4 regions of the uncultured Sphingomonas sp. genome follow, and region 2 is predicted to be linked to each of the others. Evidence: predicted binding sites of a transcription regulator. Region 2 holds the regulator's gene; each other region holds the start of a gene.
What was found. Region 2 encodes LexA, which represses DNA repair genes until DNA is damaged. Its sites were predicted from a motif close to GTTCCNCNCTTGTTCT; they were not measured.
Positions count from the first base shown of each region.

Region 1: the regulator LexA is predicted to act here: its motif matches at 1,994-2,009, upstream of radA (DNA repair protein RadA).
Region 3: the regulator LexA is predicted to act here: its motif matches at 1,511-1,526, upstream of ACFE65_RS03715 (ribonucleoside-diphosphate reductase subunit alpha).
Region 4: the regulator LexA is predicted to act here: its motif matches at 1,565-1,580, upstream of ACFE65_RS16115 (ImuA family protein).

Region 1 is NZ_CAXSHM010000017.1:17,055-20,399, reverse strand. It holds gene ACFE65_RS10035 (CvpA family protein) at 1-544, opposite strand, end outside; gene radA (DNA repair protein RadA) at 606-1,979, opposite strand; gene ACFE65_RS10025 (glycosyltransferase family 4 protein) at 2,085-3,263, shown strand; gene ACFE65_RS10020 (DUF2218 domain-containing protein) at 3,214-3,345, opposite strand, start outside.
Region 2 is NZ_CAXSHM010000003.1:78,185-81,529, reverse strand. It holds gene ACFE65_RS02965 (hypothetical protein) at 1-372, opposite strand, end outside; gene ACFE65_RS02960 (molybdopterin molybdotransferase MoeA) at 452-1,633, shown strand; gene lexA (transcriptional repressor LexA) at 1,689-2,369, shown strand; partial or broken gene ACFE65_RS02950 (ComEC/Rec2 family competence protein) at 2,965-3,345, opposite strand, start outside.
Region 3 is NZ_CAXSHM010000004.1:70,106-73,450, forward strand. It holds gene ACFE65_RS03710 (hypothetical protein) at 162-1,187, opposite strand; gene ACFE65_RS03715 (ribonucleoside-diphosphate reductase subunit alpha) at 1,637-3,345, shown strand, end outside.
Region 4 is NZ_CAXSHM010000051.1:6,246-9,590, forward strand. It holds gene ACFE65_RS16110 (3-methyl-2-oxobutanoate dehydrogenase (2-methylpropanoyl-transferring) subunit alpha) at 159-1,454, opposite strand; gene ACFE65_RS16115 (ImuA family protein) at 1,601-2,371, shown strand; gene ACFE65_RS16120 (DUF6504 family protein) at 2,286-3,345, shown strand, end outside.

The DNA of each region.
Region 1 (3,345 bases), on a different contig from region 2:
CGGTAGCGGTCGCGTTGTCGCCCGACCGGTCGAACATCGGCCGACCGTGGCGGCGGCGGTCGATCATGTCGGCCATGCTGGCGCTCGTCGCGCTGAGCAGCGGATAGGTCCGCGATCGGACCATCCAGTCGGGCCGGCCGGTCGGCCCGCCGTCGCGGATGTCGACCAGCATCAGCAGCGGCAGGAAGGCGAGGCTCGCGAGGATGAGCCCCTTGAGCGCACCGAAACCGAAGCCGAGCGCACGGTCGACGGGTCCGAGCACCGAGTTGCGCGTCCGCCGCCCGAGCGCGGTCGCGACCAGCCGCCCGCCAAAATAGGTGACGCCGACGATCAGCGCGAACGCCAGCACCGCCGCGCCCGACGCGGTGCCCACCGACCGGACCAGTGCGGCGGTGAGCGGGGCGTGGAAGAACGTCATCGCGAACACCACCGCGACCCAGGCGAACAGCGACAGCACCTCCGTCACGAACCCACGCGCCGCGCCCAGCACGGCCGCGCCGGCGACACCGACGAGCACCAGTATATCGAGCGCGGTCAGACCCATCACGCCCGCTTAGGCCGGAGGCGCCCGGCCTGTCGAGCCGGCGCCTGACTCCCGCCGCCCCTCAGCCCCGCCCGAGCAGGTGATCGACGAGCCGCTGCAACGTCGCAAAGCCATTGAGCCGGAGCCCGCTTCTGTCGCCGGTCATCGAGGCGGGCACCAGCGCGCGCTCGAAGCCGAGCTTGGCCGCCTCCTTCAGCCGCAGCGGCCCGTGCGCGACCGGGCGCACCTCGCCCGACAGCGCCACCTCGCCGAACGCGACCGCGTCGGCGGGCACCGGCCGCTCGCTCATCGCCGACACCAGCGCCGCGGCGACCGCCATGTCGGCGGCGGGATCCTGCACGCGATACCCACCGGCGATGTTGAGATAGACTTCCGCCGACGAGAAGGAGAGCCCGCAGCGTGCCTCCAGTACCGCCAGGATCATCGCCAGCCGCCCGGCATCCCAGCCGACCACCGCGCGCCTGGGCGTCGCGCCGGAAGCCAGTCGGACGGTCAGCGCCTGCACCTCGACCAGCACCGGGCGCGTGCCCTCCAGCGCCGGGAACACCGTCGTGCCCGTCACCCCCTCGCTGCGCTGGGTCAGGAACAGCGCGGAAGGGTTGGACACCTCCGTCAACCCCTCCTCCACCATCGCGAAGACGCCGATCTCGTCCGTGCCGCCGAAGCGGTTCTTGATCGCGCGCAGGATACGGTACTGGTGGCTGCGCTCGCCCTCGAACGACAGGACCGTGTCGACCATGTGCTCCAGCACGCGGGGCCCGGCGATGCTGCCGTCCTTGGTGACGTGGCCGACCAGCACCAGCGCTGTGCCGCGTTCCTTGGCGAAGCGGATCAGCTCCTGCGACGACGCGCGCACCTGGCTGACTGTGCCGGGCGCACCCTCGATCAGGTCCGAGTGCATTGTCTGGATCGAGTCGATCACCAGCAACGCGGGCGGCGGCCCGGCGGACAGCGTCGTCAGGATATCGCGCACCGACGTCGCGCTGGCGAGCCGGACCGGTGCGTCGCCCAGCCCCAGCCGTCGCGCGCGCAACCGAACCTGATCGGCGGCTTCCTCGCCGGACACATAGGCGACATAGCGACCAGCGACAGCCATCCGCGCCGCGGCCTGGAGCAGGAGCGTCGACTTCCCGATCCCGGGATCGCCACCGATCAGCGTCGCCGACGCCTCGACGAACCCGCCGCCGAGCGCGCGATCGAACTCGACGATGCCGGTCGCCATCCGGTCGGGCAGCGCGACCTCGGCATCCAGCGACACCAAGGTCACCGCGCGACCACCGCCCTGCAGGTCGTGCTTCGCCCTGAACGGGGTGATCGTCGCCCCTGCCTCCTCCACCATCGTGTTCCATTCGGAACAGTCGCCGCACTGCCCCGCCCACCGCGAGCTGACCGAGCCGCAGGCCTGACAGACGAAGCGCTTCTGGTTCTTTGCCATCGCCCGCGTTTACCGGAACAGGACGGGAACGACAATCCCGCGCCGGTCGCCCGCGAGCGGCGACGGTGGCGTTACGATCACTGCCCGGCTATCGCCCCAGCCGACATGCAGCCGCCCGACCTTCGCGTCGCCCTCTTCAGCGGCAATTACAACTATATCCGCGATGGTGCGAACCAGGCGCTCAACCTGCTCGTCGGGCATCTGATGGCGCGCGGCGCCACGGTACGCGTCTATTCGCCGACGACCGAGACGCCCGCCTTTCCCCCGACCGGCGACCTGGTTAAGGTCCCCGCCTTCGCCTTCCCGGGCGGTCGGGAGGAATACAAGCTCGGACGCGGCCTGCCATGGACCACGCGGCGCGACCTCAAAGCCTTTGCGCCCAATCTGGTCCACGTGTCCGCGCCCGAGTTCCTGGGCCATCGCGCAATCACCTGGGCGCGCAGGCGGGACATACCGGTCGTCGCGTCGCTCCATACCCGGTTCGAGACGTATTTCCGCTATTACGGCGTCGGCTTCGTCGAGCCGGGCGTCCGGGCGATCCTGAAGCGCTTCTACAACCGCGCGGACCGCGTGCTGACCCCGACGGCGTCGACGGCGGAGGTGATCCGCGGCTGGGGCGTGACGACTCCGACGTCGCAATGGCCGCGCGGGGTGGACCATCGGCGGTTCTCGCCCGAAGCGCGCAGCCTCGACTGGCGCCGATCGCTGGGCATTGGCGACGACGAGGTGGCGATCGGCTTCCTCGGCCGGCTGGTGCTCGAAAAGGGACTGGACGTTTTCGCCGACGTCGTGACCGAGCTTCGCCGGCGCGGGATCGCGCACCGCGTCCTGATCGTCGGCGAAGGACCCGCGCGCGACTGGTTCGCGGGGCGCGTGCCGCAGGCGGCGTTCGCGGGCTTTCAGCGCGGCGACGATCTCGGCCGTGCGGTCGCGTCGATGGACATGCTGTTCAACCCCAGCGTCACCGAGACCTGGGGGCAGGTGACGTCGGAGGCGATGGCGGCGGGCGTCCCCGTCGTCGCCGCGCGCGCGACCGGCGCGATCGATCTGGTGCAGCACGGCGTCACCGGCTTCCTCGCGGAGCCCCGCGACATCCCGGCCTATGCCGATGCGATCGGGCGGATCGTCGCCGACCCGGCGCTCGCGCAGTCGATGAGTGCGGCCGGCCACGCCCGCGCCGCCGGCTGGAGCTGGGAGGGCGCGAGCGAGGCGGTGCTGCGGGCCTATCTCGGCGTCATGCGGGCGCGTCCCCTCGCGGCTCGGGCACCCGCCAGTCGAAGCTGAGCGGCGCCTCGCGGAACGCGAACCGGTCAAGGTGGCTCGAGACGACCTCACGCATCCGACCCATGTCCTCGCCTTCCGGCAC
Region 2 (3,345 bases):
CTTGGGCGGACGGGGCGGTTTCGGCGCGGACGTGGGCTTCGCGGTCCTCGTCGATGTCGCTCCTCGACGCGGCGGCGTGCGGGGACGCGCGGGTTCGATCCCGCCGTCAGCCGGTGCCCGCTTCGCGCGTGGCGGATCGGGCGGCAGCGCGGCGAGCTGTTCGGCCACCGTCCCGCGCGAGCGGCGGATGACCGTCCCCGGTGTCGCGAGCACGTCGGCAGTCAGCGCGGGATCGGTCACCTCCTCTGCGATCCCGCGCGCGAAAAGGTCCGCGTCCGAGCCCCACGCCGCCAGCGCGGCCTTGCGGCTGGGCGCGGCGACATAGGCATCGTGGAAGCCAATCGGGGTCCGGAAGACCTTCAGTGTCGCCATTGATCCTCCCTATCGAACCCGTCTCGTTCTAACACCGGACGTTGCCGCGCGGTCCCGCAGTTCGTAGTCGACGCAGACGATGAGCCTTCTTTCCATTCTCGAGGCGCAGGCGCGGTTGTTCGCGCTGGCCGCGCCGCTTCCCGTCGAGAACGTCCCGCTGGCGCAGGCGATCGGCCGCTGGGCGGCCGGGGACGTCCATGCGCGGCGCACCCAGCCGGCGGCGACGCTGTCGGCGATGGACGGCTATGCGATCCGCTTCGCCGACCTGCCCGGCCCCTGGACGATGGTCGGCGAGAGCGCCGCCGGGCGCCCGTTCGCGGGCCCGATCGGCCCGGGCGAGTGCGCGCGCATCTTCACCGGCGCCGCAATGCCCGATGGCGCCGACACGGTGCTGGTGCAGGAGGAAGCGGCGCGCGATGGTGACCACGTGCTGCTCGCCGGCGAGGGCCCGCTCGCACTCGCCCGCAACACGCGGCGGCGCGGGCTCGACTTCACCGAGGGCGACCGGCTGATCGCGCGCGGCGAGCGGCTGACGGCGGCGCGGCTGGCGCTGGCGGCGACGGGCGGCCATGGCGCGCTGGCGGTCGCGCGGCGCGTCCGGGTCGCGCTGGCGGCGACGGGGGACGAGCTGGTGCCGCCGGGGAGCGCGATCGACGCCCTGTCACTCCCTGAGTCCAACACGACGATGCTGCGCGCGCTGCTGACCGATCTGCCGGTCGACATCGTCGACATCGGCATCCTGCCCGACCGGCTGGACGCGTTGCGCGACGCCTTCGCCGGTGCCGATGTGGACGTGCTCGTCACCACCGGCGGCGCGTCGGTCGGCGATCACGACCTCGTCCGGCCCGCGCTGGAGGCGGCGGGCGGCAGTCTCGATTTCTGGCGGGTCGCGCTTCGGCCCGGCAAGCCGATGATCGCGGGCCGGTTGGGCGACGGGACGGTCGTCGGCCTGCCGGGCAATCCCGTGTCGGTGTTCGTGACGACGCTGCTGTTCCTCAAGCCGTTGATCGCTCACCTGTCGCATGCCGCCGATCCGCTGCCCCGCACGACCCGCGCGACGCTGGGCGAGCCGCTGGCAGCCAACGGCGGCCGGCAGGACTATGTCCGCGCCGAGCTGCGCGACGGGTTGGTGTTCTCGACGGGGTTGCAGGACAGCTCGATGCTGCAAGCGCTGGCACGAGCGGACTGTCTCGTGGTCCGTCCGGCGGGAGCGGCGCCGGCCATGGCCGGCGACTCGGCAGAAGTCCTCATGATCGCTTGACTTGATCCGATACGTTCCTTAGTCGTTCCTCGTCTGTTCGGACGGAGAACCCGCGATGCTCACTCGCAAGCAGCACGATCTGGTGTGCTTCATCGACGATCGGTTGCGCGCAACCGGCGTGTCGCCCTCGTTCGAGGAGATGCGCGAGGCGCTGGAGCTCAAGTCAAAGTCCGGCGTGCATCGCCTGATCTCCGCGCTCGAGGAGCGCGCGTTCATTCGCCGCCTGCCCAACCGCGCCCGCGCCCTTGAAGTGCTGCGCATGCCCGACCGTCCGGACAAGAAGGTGGTGACTGCGCGTACGGCGAAGCCTGCGCCCGTGTCCACGCCGCAGCCGCCGCTTCAGCCCGCCAACGACGTGGTGGAGATCCCGCTGCACGGCCGGATCGCCGCGGGCATGCCGATCGAGGCATTCGAGGGTCAGGCCACCCTGCCCGTCCCCGCCGCTTTGCTTGGTTCAGGCGAGCATTACGCACTGGAGGTGTCGGGCGACTCGATGGTCGAGGCCGGCATCCTGGACGGCGACTATGCGCTGATCCGCCGCACCGAGACGGCGCGCGACGGCGAGATCGTCGTAGCGCTGATCGACGAGGCGGAGGCGACGCTCAAATACTTCCGTCGCGAGGGCGCGATGATCCGTCTCGATCCCGCCAATCGCTCCTACGATCCCCAGCGCTATGCTCCTTCCCAGGTGCGTGTGCAGGGTAAGCTCTCCGGCCTGCTCCGCCGCTACGACTAAAGGCAGGCCGGGCGACCGAGCGCGCCAAGGCCCAAGGGTGCTCGTCACCCGGTGTGAGTACGGTCTGCATTCGGCCGTTCGATAGCGTCAGCGCGAGGCCGCCGGTCCGCGACAGCATCTTGGGCGTCAGCAGCAGCCACCGGGGCAGGCACTTCTTGGGCAGCCGCCTGTCGCTGACGACGATGTCGACCTGCCCGCAAAGGGTCGTCAGGTCGGGTGCGGGCAGGTTGTAGCCGCTGCGCGTCGCCAGGATGCGCCATTGCCGCCCACCCGTCGTACGCGTGGCCAGGCACAAATCGGGGCTGCATCTTGCATCGGACTGTTCGGACAACAGGCCCGGTGTACCCTCGAACCCGGCGTTCACGGTCAGCATGTCCTGCGTATAGTCGCTCACCCGGTCACGCAGGAACGCGATGCCCGTCGGCGTGCGGATCGCGACGTGGCGCCCGTCGCCGGTGACCAGCAGGTCCGGCGGCGGTGTCAGCAACGCCCAGGCCGCCCCGATGGCCAGCGGCGCAAGTCCAAGCCGCCGCCACCGCGTCCGCCACAGCGCGAGCCATAGGCCGCCAACAACCATCAGCGCGAACGCGGCGTCAGGCATCGTCGGCAACACCGTCACCGCGCCGGGCATGTGCGCGACGGTGCGGGCGATCCACAGCAGCAGCGCCACCGCCCGCCCCGTCGCCCACCAGAACGGCGCGCCGAGTCCCACGACGTCGAACACCAGCGCCAGCGCTTCCGCGGGCATGATGACGAAGGTCGACAGCGGTATGGCGACGATGTTGGCGAACGCGCCGTACACGCCGGCCTTGTGGAAATGGTACACCGCGATCGGCATCAGCGCGAGTTCGACCAGTAGCCCGGTCGCGAGCAGCGACGCAAACTCGCGCACCGCCTTCCATCCCCAGCCCTCGTCCCGCTTGAGGAACCACGCCCGTGCGCGCGGATGCTCGTGCAGCGCGACGATCGCGGTGAC
Region 3 (3,345 bases), on a different contig from region 2:
CGGTTTTCCGCTCGCTCGTCACCATCACGTCGCACTCTAAAGATTTGTCCCCCGGTTGCCGCTGACTTGGCCCTCCCTGTGCGTCTGGCGGCCATCGATCAGCATGAACGACGGCATGTCGCGTGCGGCGCCCGCCTGCCGCGTTCGTCGATGGCCGGGGGTCATCTCGCCGGCACGGCGCTCGATGGCATGGAGCCGGTCGCCGCGCTGGGTGCTGCACCGGATGGGGGCGACGCTGCGGCGATGCTACGCACCATCTGGCCCATCTTGGCCATCCCGCGCTCGGTCGCCGGGCCATGGTACAGCGCCTTGAGATAACCGGCGTCGAACCCGGTCAGCCCGCGGGGACGACCGGCGGGATCGCCGGGGGCGAACAGCCCCAGGATCGTGTCGTCGGGGTTGGCGGAATGATGTCCCGTTCCCGCCGGCCGCGTCGGCGCCAGCGTGCGCATCGCGGCATAATCTGCGATCTGGTTCACCGTCTTGCCGATCACCGCGTCGACATCGATCAGCAGGACACTCGCTGTCATGTCGAGCCGGGTCGCGGCCAGGATGATGGATGCGTCGCGCACCTGGATCTCGGGCACGTCCTGCATCATCGTACCGACCCGCTCGGTATCGGCGTCGCGGCTGCGGCGGCGCGTGACGGTCCAGGCGTGGACAGGCCCCGCGTCGGCGGCCATTTCGGCGATCTGGTGCGGCTCCATGTCACCGAAGATGTAGCTCTGGGTCCGGCGCAGCGCGCGCACCACCGCTTGGCCGTTCGGCACGACCATGACGATCACGTTGGGATGGCAGCCCGGCTTGTCGACGCCGATCGCCGCCGCCGCCGCATCGGCGCGGATGCGCGCCACGATCCGCGCGTCATAATCGAGCGGCATTCCCTCGCTCGACGGGCACACCATGTCGGGAAAGCGCGCCAGCGCCTCGCTCGCATCGGCGCTCTGCGTCACCGCATGGGTCAGATGCTCCACCATTTTCGCGGGCGGCAACCGGCGGGCGGTGACGACGACGGTGGAGGACGACGCCGGCGGCGCGGAGGACGCGGGTCGGGTGGGCACACTCTGCGCAGGCGCGGTGTCGGCCGGCGTGGACGGCACGGGCTGCACGAGGGCCGCCGACGCCGTCGTCGCGGCACAGACCGGGGCCAGGACGAAGGCCAGGGACAGGAGGAAAGAACGGCGCATCACGGCACGATACGCCGCGATCGCCGCCCCGGCCAGTGTCGCCCGGGGCCTTTCGATCTCAGCGTGGGCACGGCGGAAAATATTTGCGTTCCCGGCCCGTTCCCTTGCGTTTCGCAGGAGGCGCGGAAGTCCACGCGTCGCGGCGGGCGTTGCGTCGGTAGTCGCCGTTCCAGGACAAACCAGGCCCGGATCGGACTTGCATCGTCCTTCACCCTTCTACAATCTCTTGTGGCAACAAGCGGTGCGGGACCCAAGTTGTGGTGTCGGGCGTCTTACCTCTTGAGGTCTGGACGTCATCGACACCATGGGTCCCCGACAGCGACGGTCTCATTTTGTTCTCGCGTGGCGCGTGGCAACCTAATAGCATGACCAGGCTCGTCCGAGTCGAACGAACGGTGAATCAGGAGCGTGGCGCAATGGACTTTAGGAACGACATGAACGGCGACACGATGGAATGGACGAATCCGGGCGAGCAGGTCACGGATACTGCCCAGATCAAGGCCGCATCGCCCGCGGCTCCGACGCCGCGCGGGCCCTATCCGGTCGAGGTCGACCATGGCCGCGACGCGCTCCTCACTGACTTCGGCCGCGAGACGCTGAAGGACCGCTACCTGCTGCCGGGCGAGAGCTATCAGGATCTGTTCGTCCGTGTCGCCTCCGCTTATGCCGACGATGCCGCGCATGCGCAGCGATTGTACGACTATATCTCGCGGCTGTGGTTCATGCCCGCGACGCCGGTCCTGTCCAACGGCGGCACCGGGCGCGGCCTGCCGATCTCCTGCTATCTCAACTCCGTCCCCGACAGCCTGAACGGCATCGTCGACACCTGGAACGAGAACGTCTGGCTCGCCTCGCGCGGCGGCGGGATCGGCACCTATTGGGGCAACGTGCGCGGCATCGGCGAGCCGGTCGGCCTCAACGGCAAGACCAGCGGCATCATCCCGTTCGTGCGCGTGATGGACAGCCTGACGCTCGCGATCAGCCAGGGCTCGCTGCGGCGCGGCTCGGCCGCCTGCTACCTCGACATCAGCCACCCGGAGATCGAGGAGTTCCTGGAGATCCGCAAGCCCTCGGGCGACTTCAACCGCAAGGCGCTCAACCTCCACCACGGCGTTCTGCTGACCGACGCGTTCATGGAGGCGGTGCGCGATGGCGCAGAGTGGCAGCTGCTCAGTCCCAAGGACGGTGCGGTCCGCCAGACGCTCGACGCGCGCTCGCTGTTCCAGAAGCTGGTCGAGACGCGGCTCCAGACCGGCGAGCCGTATATCGTCTTCGCCGACCATGTGAACCGCGCGATGCCCAAGCATCACCGCGATCTGGGGCTGAAGGTGTCGACGTCGAATCTGTGCTCAGAGATCACGCTGCCGACCGGCCGCGACCACCTCGGCAACGACCGCACCGCCGTGTGCTGCCTGTCCTCGCTCAACCTCGAGACATGGGACGAGTGGAACGCCGACCCGCGCTTCATCGAGGACGTGATGCGCTTCCTCGACAACGTGCTGCAGGACTATATCGACCGGCATGAGCCCGGCATGGAGCGCGCAGCCTATTCCGCGGGCCGCGAGCGCTCCGTGGGGCTGGGCGTCATGGGCTTCCACTCGTTCCTCCAGGCGCGCAACATCCCGTTCGAGGGGGCGATGGCCAAGAGCTGGAACCTGCGCATGTTCCGCCACGTGTCGGCGCAGGCAGCGAGCGCATCAATGATGCTGGCGCACGAGCGCGGGCCTTGCCCCGACGCGCAGGACATGGGCGTGATGGAGCGGTTCTCGTGCAAGATGGCGATCGCGCCGACCGCGTCGATCAGCATCATCTGCGGCGGCACCAGCGCGTGCATCGAGCCGATCCCGGCCAACATCTACACGCACAAGACGCTGTCGGGCAGCTTCTCGATCAAGAACCCGTATCTCGAACGGCTGCTGATCGCGAAATCCAAGAACTCGGACGCGGTGTGGAGCACGATCCTGGAGCAGGGTGGCAGCGTCCAGCACCTCGACTTCCTCTCGGTCGAGGAAAAGGACGTGTACAAGACCAGTTTCGAGATCGATCAGCGCTGGATCCTGGAACTGGCGGGCGATCGTACGCCGTTCATCGACCAGGCGCAGTCCTTGAACCTGTTCATCCCCGCCGACGTCGAGAAATGGGACCTGCTGATGCTCCA
Region 4 (3,345 bases), on a different contig from region 2:
TGGCGGGGGTATCGGTCTCATCAGCCTGCGCGGCCTCGGCAACGTCGCTCATCGGACCCTCGTCACCCCAGCGAACGCTGGGGTCTTTGTGTTGCAGAGCGAGCGCTCGCTGCTCGAGATCCCAGCTTGCGCTGGGATGACGGACAGGACGGCACGTCTCACGTCCGGTCCCACGGCCGGCCGCTCGCGGTTTCCTCGTCGATCATCTGCTGGCGCTGCTCGCGCAAATGCCACGGCATCTCCTCGAACACGCCGTCGAACAGCGTGTCGAGCGGTTGCAGCATGCCGTAGCCGAGGATGCCGTTGCCCTCCGCTTCCTTCTGCGCGGTGCGGACCCGTTCGGCAACTTCCTTGTCCTGCGCGGCATGCCGCTCCTCGTCCCACTCGCCGATCGCGATCAGGTGGTCCCTTAGCCGGCGGATCGGATCGCCGAGCGGCCAGGCGTTGGGCTCGCCGGCGGAACGGTATTGCGTCGGGTCGTCCGATGTCGAATGCCCCTCGGCGCGATAGGTAAAATGCTCGATCAGTGTCGGCCCCGCGCCTGTCCGTGCGCGCTCGGCCGCCCACAAGGTCGCCGCATAGACCGCCAGCGCGTCGTTGCCGTCGACCCTCAGCCCTGCAATGCCATAGCCGACCGCGCGCGCCGCGAACGTCGTCGCCTCCGCACCCGCAAAGCCCGAGAAGCTGCTGATCGCCCACTGGTTGTTGACGACGTTGAAGATCACCGGTGCGCGATAGACGGTCGCGAACGTCAGCGCGGAGTGGAAGTCCCCCTCCGCGGTCGACCCTTCGCCGCACCAGGTCGCGGCGATGCGCGTGTCGCCCTTCGCCGCCGACGCCATCGCCCAGCCCACCGCCTGCGGATATTGCGTCGTGAGATTGCCCGAGATCGAGAAGAAGCTCGCCTCGCGCACGGAATACATGATCGGCAGCTGCTTGCCCTGCAACCGGTCACCGCGGTTGGAGTAGATCTGGTTCATCATGTCGACCATCGACCAGTCGCGCGCGAGCAGCAGGCCCTGCTGGCGATAGGACGGGAAGCACATGTCGTCGCGGTCGAGCGCATAGGCGGCCGCGACCGCCACCGCCTCCTCGCCCGTGCACTTCATGTAGAAGCTGGTCTTGCCCTGCCGCTGGGCCCGGAACATGCGCTCGTCGAACGCTCTCGTCAGTGCCATGCTGCGCAACATGCGGCGCAGCATTTCCGGCGAGAGCCGTGGGTTCCAGGCGCCGACGGCACGACCTTCCTCGTCGAGGACGCGCACCAGCGAATAGGCGAGATCGATGAAATCGCGAGCTGGCTCCGCAATGTCGGGACGGCGAGCAGCGCCTGTGTCCGGTATATCCACCTCGGCGAAGTCCACCGCATCGCCCGGCCGAAACCGTGGCTCCGGCACGTGAAGCGACAGCGGCCTCAGGTTTGGCTTCAGGTCAGGATGGGCATCGCCGGCCATGATCTCTCCATCGCGATGGTACGTGCCAGCGCTTGGCAACTCCTAACGAGCGTTGGCGGACGAGTTCAAGGGGGCTGGGATCACGCGCCGGGTTGACTCGGATCAGAAACGGAACAGAATAGGAACATCATATTTCGAGTCGCACCGTGTCCACCCAACCAGCCCCTATTCCAAGCCTGGCCGATCTGCGCGAAACGCTTCGCGCGATCACCGGTGACGGGCATCACCGGCGCCCGGTGCTGCCGTTCGGGATCGGGGCGATCGACGAGCGGCTGGCCGATGGTGGCCTCCGGCTCGACGCATTGCACGAGGTGGCGGGCGCGGGCCCCGGCTGGGGTGACGACGCAGCCGCCACGCTGTTCATGGCCGGCATCGCCGCGCGCGCCTGGGGGCCGGTGCTATGGGTGGTGCGCCGGCAGGACCTGTTCGCTCCCGGCCTGTACCAGGCGGGTCTCGATCCCGCGCGCCTTCTCTATGCCGAGGCCCGCGACGATGCCGAGTTGCTGGCGTTGATGGAGGAAGGGCTACGCCACCGCGGCCTGGGCGCGGTGATCGGCGAGGCGCGGCGCGTGTCGATGCCCGCCACCCGCCGGCTCCAGCTCGCCGCCGAGGGCGGTCGCACGATCGCGCTACTGCTGCGCCGGCACGGACGGGAGGGACGCGAGGGATCGGAACCGTTCGCCGTCCCGTCCGCCGCCGTCACCCGCTGGCACGTCGGCTGCGCGCCGTCCGCTCCGCTGCCCGTCGCCGGCATCGGCCGGCCGCGCTGGCACCTCGCGCTCGCCCGCCAACGCGGCGGCGATCCCTTCGACACTCTCGTGGAGGCTCCGGATGACACGGGTCGCATCGCTCTACCTGCCGTACTGGCCGGTCGATCGGCTGCGGCGGGCCGAGCGCACACACGCGCCGCGGCCTGAGGCCGCACCTGCCAGTCTCTACGAGCGTGCCAGTCTCGACGAGATCGGCATGATCGCAGCGGGCGAGCGCGCGACCCAGTGTTCGGTGCCCAACACACCGGGCTGGCGGCCGGGCGCACGCTGGGCGCGATCGGAGGGCGACGGCGCTCTTGGATCACGTGCATCGGTGGAGACGGCGGTGGCAGCGTTGCCTGCGCATCGCCGGCCGCCGCAGCGCGAACTAGGCCGGGTAAGCGAGGGCGCCGGCAACCCCTTCACCGCCAATCCGGGCGTCGGCGTGCGAGAACTCGGCCGTCGCACGGAGGCGGCAGGACATCCTTTCCAGCCGATGCCGCCTGACGAGGGAGGACGCCCGATAGCCATGCCGGCGGTGCGATTCCCCGACGAGGGGCCGCATCCCGATCAGGGCCAGGCCACGCCGACCGCATCCACCAAGGGCGAGGGCCGGTTCTTCCAGACCGGGCGCACACTCGGCAATCTGGTCGCCCGCATCGGCCCCGACGAGGCGAGCAGCGGCGATCACCCGGGCGCTTCCTCCTCCCTGCCTCCGCTCGTCACCATCGCGCGTGAGGGCGGGCGCGTATCGATCCAGGCCGCCTGCCCCGCCGCGCTGGCGCTGGGAGTCGTCCCCGGCATGGCGCTGACGCAGGCGCGGGCGAGCTTCCCGGGCCTCGACGTCCGCGACGCCGATCCGGCGGGCGATGCGGCCGACCTCGCCCGATTGGCGCTGACGCTCGCGCGGCGGTGGACGCCGGTGGTGGCGCATTCGGGCGCAGGTACGGATGGGGACGGGCTGGTGCTCGACCTGACCGGCGTTGCCCACCTGCACGGCGGCGAAGCGCGGATGGCGCGGCGGCTGGTGCGGCTGCTCGCGCGCCATGGCGTCGCGGCGCGGATCGCGGTGGCGGATACGGTAGGCGCTTCCTGGGCGCTGGCGCGGTTTGGACGATCGGCCCCCTCCGGGCAAGCCGCGC